2 regions of the Alkalihalobacterium alkalinitrilicum genome follow, and region 1 is predicted to be linked to the other one. Evidence: predicted binding sites of a transcription regulator. Region 1 holds the regulator's gene; the other holds the start of a gene.
The links. Region 1 encodes NrdR, which represses ribonucleotide reductase genes. Its sites were predicted from a motif close to AACACNATATATNGTGTT; they were not measured.

Region 1 (3,436 bases):
CTTGTAAACCTTGTGGCAAGTAATATTGTAAATGATGCGAAACTTCATGTTTAAAATACTTTAGTTTGCGATAAGAAAGCTGATTTAAGCGAAGAGACACCTTAGATAGTTTGGGGTTGTGATTGGACCTCGCACTATACACGTTCGAGGGTCTAAATAGCTTATATCAGCTTTTTTTGTCTTTTCAGATGGAAGTCATTGATTGTATATTGGTACTACGGTCGGTCAACAATAATGTGAGAACTTCAGTCAATGTTGCTCGATGGAGTGTCAGTTCAGGGGACTTGAGATAATGTTAAAGACCACCCGTTTAGTCGTAAAAACAATGGGTAAAACTCAATTCTAAGCGATAAAATACTTGTTAAATTCTTATTGCAAATCAAAAATAAAACAAGTATACTAATTCACGTGAACTTCACTTAAGCAAACCAGGAATAGTAAGCTACTCAAAGGGTTAGGACCTCTCTGGACTAACTTTCCCCCGTGGTACTTTAACATTCCTACATGCTTCAGAAGGCATGAAATTTTTTCGAAAAGGGGGATTCAACTTATGGATACTATGGGTCGTCACGTAATTGCGGAATTATGGGGATGTAACGTAGAGAAGTTGAATGATATGGATTTTATTGAGAGAGTTTTCGTTGATGCTGCATTGGAATCGGGGGCTGAAGTACGTGAAGTTGCGTTTCATAAATTTGCCCCACATGGTGTTAGTGGAGTTGTGATTATTTCAGAATCTCATTTAACGATCCACAGCTTTCCTGAACATGGTTACGCAAGTATAGATGTTTACACTTGCGGCGATCGAATTGACCCGAATGTAGCTTCTAATTATATATCTAAAGCATTACAGGCTACAACAAGCGAAATCATTGAAGTGCCTAGAGGAATGGGTCCTATTAAAGTTGAAAAAACAAAAGTTCAAGCATTGTAGTTAATAAAAGAGGTGGTTTCTACCGCCTCTTTTTGATTCGCGTCTGTATAGATCAGAAGTTTAGACATTTTTATTCTTTTGTCTCTCTTATGAACGATTTCTTGTCATTCGTCGAGTTTTTATTTATTATTAAGAGAGTAGAGAATTATTGAATGTACGCCCAAATGCAAGACAAAGTGGAGTTGATACCAAATGCGTTGTCCAGCATGTGAATTTAATGGAACAAAAGTGCTTGATTCTAGACCAAGCCATGAAGGGAAGTCGATCCGGAGAAGAAGAGAGTGTGAAGCTTGTAATTATCGCTTTACAACGTTTGAGACCGTAGAAGAGCACCCGATCATCATTGTAAAAAAAGACGGTACCCGTCAAGAGTTTAGTCGCGAAAAAATATTAAGAGGACTTATTCGTGCATGTGAAAAACGACCAATATCTCTAGAACAACTCAATGAAATTGTTACAAAAGTTGAACGAGAACTACGTGGCAAAGGAATGAGTGAAGTTGAGAGCCGAGATGTCGGGGAATTAGTGATGGAAATTTTAGCGAATGTTGATGATGTTGCCTATGTGCGCTTTGCCTCGGTTTATCGTCAATTTAAAGATATTAATGTTTTTATCGATGAATTAAAAGATCTCATTGATCGAAATACTTCTAAGAAATAAATTGAGCTTTAAGCAATTTGCTGAGAGCTCTTTTTCACTTTTTTATAACATAAAGTTAGGCTAGGTGGTATGGAATGGAATGGCATTGGAAAGAGCTTTTGCCAGTAGACCGTTATATGATTAGAGCGACAGATCAATTAACGATTCAAGATCAAAGAGTACTCATTTTATTATATCAACCACTCATTGGTGCTATAGCGTATAGCTTGTATATGACGTTGTGGAGTGAATTAGAGGATGATGTGTATTGGAGTGAGGAGGCTACGCATCGTCAATTGATGATTAGTATGGACTTACCGTTACATCAACTTTTTCAAGAACGAAAGAAATTAGAAGCGATTGGATTATTAAAAACTTATAAGAAACGAAACGCTGAAACATCCACCTATTTATATGATCTTCAACCTCCAATGTCACCACAGGCATTTTTTACAAATGACGTATTAAGTGTTTATCTATATAATCGATTAGGGAAGACAAAGTATCGCCAAATTAGAGAGCGATTTTTAATTGATAAATTAAACCATGATGAATTCGAAGAAGTTACGTACGCTTTCGATGAAGTATTTACTTCCTTGTCACATTCTGAAATAGCGACTCATCACCAAACTGAGGTGCTTGAAGCTCTTGAAATTGACAATAATAAAGATATTATTCAACGAGGCCAAAATTTTGAGATAGTGTTTGCAGATCATAACTTTGATTTTCAATTGATGGAAGCGGACCTAGCTACATTTATTAATGCTGAAAAATTACTCACAGTTGAGCTTAGAAAGGTAATTGTTCGTCTTGCTTTTGTTTACCGCATTCAGCCTTTGGAAATGAGCCGTTTAATCCAGCAAGCCCTCCTTCATGATGACCAGTTGAATATAGATGAATTAAGAAAACGGGCACAAGAATGGTATAAGATTGAGTATGGTAATGAACCACCGACTTTAGGGTTGAAAACTCACCCAGTTAAACATCGAGAAATGGTCGGAAAAGAACCTCAGACGGAAGAAGAAAAGATGATCGTTTTATATGAAACGACATCACCGTTAGATTTACTAGAAAGTCGATCAGATGGAGCTAAAGTGCCGTTAGCCGATGTAAAAATCATTGAAAGTTTAATCCTTGATTATCAGTTAATGCCAGGCGTTGTAAATGTACTCTTAGATTCTGTACTTATTCGAAATGATATGAAATTAACGAAGTCTTTAATTGACAAAATTGCGGGGCATTGGTCAAGGAAAAATATAAAAACCGTAAAAGAAGCAATGGAGTTAGCGAAATTAGAGTATCAAAAAAATACAGCCTATCAACAAGTGAAAAAAGAAGTTAAACCAAATGAAAAAGGACGAGCGAAAAAATCGTATGTTCGTAAAGATAAGTTACCAAAGTGGTTATTAAAAGAGCAAGATGAAAAGTCATCGGAAGAGAAACCAGTTAAAAGTCAATCTCAAGATCCTAAATTTACTCTGGAGAAAGAAAAATTTGAGAAAATGATGGAACAGTTGAGACAAAAGAAAGCACAAAAGGAGGAAGATTAGAATGAAATCGATTCAAGCCTCCCTGCAGTCAATGATGAACGGGGATAAGTTCATTAAGCAATATGAAATGTTAAAACATGATATCTTAACCGACCCAATCATAAATGAGTTTATGCAATCGCACCCTCATGTTTCACTTGATATGCTGGAAAGAAGCTTACCGAAATTAGATCAATATAGAAAAGAAGTGAATACGTGTAACCATTGTCCAGGTCTTCAGAAATGTACTAATTTAATGACAGGTTATCGCCCGAAATTAGTTGTCGACAAACAGTTTGTCGATATTCGGTTTGACGTATGCGAAATCAAGCAA
Region 2 (3,436 bases), 2.1 Mb from region 1:
GCGTCAATTACGTTATCTTGCATACGAACGCCAACTTCAACCGTTTGTTGTAACTTTGCAAAATCAACAACTTTATTTTCTTTATCAGCCATTTCAGCTAAATTAATCGCAGCTAAGTTACAAACTGAAAACGGTGCAAGTGGTTGTTCACCACAAGGATTCGTTGCCACTACTTTTTGACCATATGCTTTTGCATTTGTCATGTCATTGGCATTATCGATAAAGAAAATACCTGGTTCAGCAGAATATGTTGCACATATATTAATTAAGTTCCATAACTCTTTCGCTTTAATCGTGCGATATGTTCTTACTTTAAAGCCATGTTTTTCCCACTCACGAACATCTCCATACTCATGCCACTCATTATTATAGATCGCCATTTCCTCTTCTGAGTAGTTTTCTACGTCTGGAAAGCGTAAAGAATAGTTCGCATCGTTTTCAACAGCTTCCATAAACTCTTTCGTTAAACATACAGAAATATTAGCACCAGTTAAAAACTCAGAATTATTGACAGTAAACGTTCCACCAACCGTCAATTTTTCTTCTGCTTCTTTAATCACTTTATCGTCAAATCCGCCTTGACCTTCAACATTTTTAAAGTTAACGATGCCTTGATACATCGCTTGATCAACGTCAGACAGCGGGTTGAACTTTAATTTATCTTTTACTAATTTTTTAATTTGATCATCTTTTGTCGTTTCTAATAAGAACCGCAAAATACGTGGATTTTGCATTTTAGAAATAATAAATTCTAAAATATCAGGATGCCAATCTGATAGCATGATCATTTGAGCCCCACGTCTTGAGCCACCTTGCTCAACTAAATGTGTTAACTTCGCAATATCATCTAACCATGAAACCGATCCTGACGATTTACCATTCACGCCTCTTGCCAAAGTGTTACGTGGTCTTAGCGTTGAACCATTTGTTCCGACTCCGCCACCTCGGCTCATAATTTCCATGACCTGTTTGCGGTGTTCGGAAATGCCTTCTCTCGAGTCTTTTACATATGGCATAACATAACAGTTAAAGTACGTCACATCTGTTCCAGCACCTGCACCATATAAGACACGTCCAGCAGGGATGAAATTCATGCGAAATAGTTCATGATAAAACTTTTCAAAGGTTTCTTGGCGCTTTTTCTCATCCACCTCAACAGATGCTAAACCAGTTGCTACACGTTTAGCAATCTGTTCATAATAAATTTCTAATGGTTTTTCAATTGTATCTAATGAGCGTTCGACGATGCCTGTTTTCATTTCTGTAGGTTCATCTAAAACACCATGGAATTCTTCATCAACAAGGACTTTGGCTTTATTCGCTTCTCTATCGATTTCAAGAATAAATCCAAAACCTCTCGCTGGAAACTTAGGATCATCTTTTACTGTTAAAACGACGAAGTCCCCTTCTTTAAGTGTTTTCTTTTCTGTGTCTTTAAATGTGTAACGATCGAGCATTACAAGTCGGGAAACACCCTTCTTCGTAATGTTCATGTCTGCTGTAATTGGATGAACTTGAGGAAACACCTTAATATCATCGTTTAGTCTTTCTTTGTTGATCGTCATCACCTTCGACATCATCATCGTCATACGAATAGCTCCTCTCATTTGTAACTAAATCTATTTTTCTTATGCTGTACATGTTGTATGTAACAAAGTTGTTTGACTTTTTTGGAGAGTTACCAACAATTTCATGATTACGGGTAACTTGGACAAGCGTAACATAAAATAATCACCAAATCAATATATTGTGTTCCAAAGAATAAAATCTATACTACATATTGTGAATTTGTCATTATTGCATTTTATTTGTCAACTATAGAAAATGTGAAAATAAAGAGAAATTAAGAGATAACAAGATAAATCTTAAACAAAATCGACGCAATTAAAGAAATTTCTTAGTTGCAATTGCGCTCCCTTTCAAAAGTACTGTTAATTCAACACTCTTCGAAATTAAGTAAAATAAAAAACAAAAAAGAAGGCCTCTAAGAAAGATTATCCGTCTTAGAGAGCCCTCGAAACATTACGATTGTAACTTTGAAAAATAAATCGTATCAATACCTTCTCCACGATGATTAAGCAAAGTTTCCTCTACTTTAAACCCCAATTTTTCTAGCACTCGAATATGTGCCACATTAGCGTTCCAGGTACGTGTAGTTATGTATGGTAAGCGATACTCTTCTGGTAGTTTATTCTCCATAAAGTGATAGAACTTCTTAGTTATACCTTTATTTCGAATATCCTTATTTACACAAATTGTCGTAATATAGTTATTGGGCAACACCTTTTTTAACTCTTCACATTCATAATTATGTTTAAAGGTCATAAATCCGATAATGTTTTCTTGATATTCAGCAACTAAGAACAATTGACCTAACATTTCTTTATAATAAGCAGTCGGTAATTCATCTGTAGCAGTAGTACCACTTAAAACTCCTTGATACGAACTATTCCTTGCCGAGAGTGGCGGAATAAATTCACGATCACATTCACAAAGAAGGTCCCAAACTTGTTCTTTTTGCGTATCACTTAACATATTTATAAATGAAATTTCGATATCCATAATGACTGCTCCTTCCTTTCATTACTTCTTTGCTAGAGCATACAAACGATGTGTATATTGATCAACAGGTAGTGAATTAGCTAACTTATAATAATGATTTCTTAACTTATTTTTAATGTTATCATCTGGTAATTGTAAAAAGTAAGGTAACATTCCAGCGTTCGCAAAATTTTCAACTAAATTCGAATACTCCTTACCATCGGTCTCTTCACTAATAACTTTCACGTCTCTAAATCCTATTGAATTGAGTAAATTTTCATATTCATTTTTAGTAGGATAATAGATTGGGTACGTCCAGTTTTGATAATACATTTGTAAATCTAATTCATCTATTGCCATTCTTACTATATCATGTAATCCTTTATAGCAATCTGCTCCACCTTGATGAACATTTAGTTTCCCACCTGTTCTTAATGCATCATATAGTTTTTGATACATTAAATTACTATCTGTCACCCAGTGTAATGTTGCATTACTGAATACTAGGTCGTATTGATTACTCTCGTCTAAATCTAAAGCATTCAACACGTAGAAATTAACGTTATTTTCTTGAATTCCACGTTGTTGACGATTTTCAATAGCTACGTCAATCATGCTCTCAGATAGATCGAAAGCATCAATTTGTAGTTGTGGCCATTTTTCGTATAATTCTAATGTAGTTAGACCATTACCACAACCAACATCTAGCGCACGGTCTAAACCTTCAGCATTGACATAACTAATCAACTTATTACCCTGCTTATACTGTGTATCAGAAGATTTTTGATAGTTTTCACCGTTATAGTTTAGATCTTTCTTATCATTAAAGTATCTCGGAATAATGACTGGGTTAATGGCTAAACTTTGTTTCTTTCTTAAAATGTAGTAATGGGAA

Region 2: BK574_RS11715 (vitamin B12-dependent ribonucleotide reductase) is a predicted target of NrdR. The motif match lies at 1,737-1,754, and genes of this name have one in related genera.

What each region holds. Positions count from the first base shown of each region.
Region 1 is NZ_KV917368.1:4,636,636-4,640,071, forward strand. It holds gene BK574_RS22435 (glyceraldehyde-3-phosphate dehydrogenase) at 1-54, shown strand, start outside; gene speD (adenosylmethionine decarboxylase) at 551-934, shown strand; gene nrdR (transcriptional regulator NrdR) at 1,127-1,594, shown strand; gene BK574_RS22450 (replication initiation and membrane attachment family protein) at 1,669-3,123, shown strand; gene dnaI (primosomal protein DnaI) at 3,125-3,436, shown strand, end outside.
Region 2 is NZ_KV917368.1:2,489,752-2,493,187, forward strand. It holds gene BK574_RS11715 (vitamin B12-dependent ribonucleotide reductase) at 1-1,589, opposite strand, end outside; gene BK574_RS11720 (GNAT family N-acetyltransferase) at 2,023-2,562, opposite strand; gene BK574_RS11725 (methyltransferase domain-containing protein) at 2,584-3,436, opposite strand, start outside.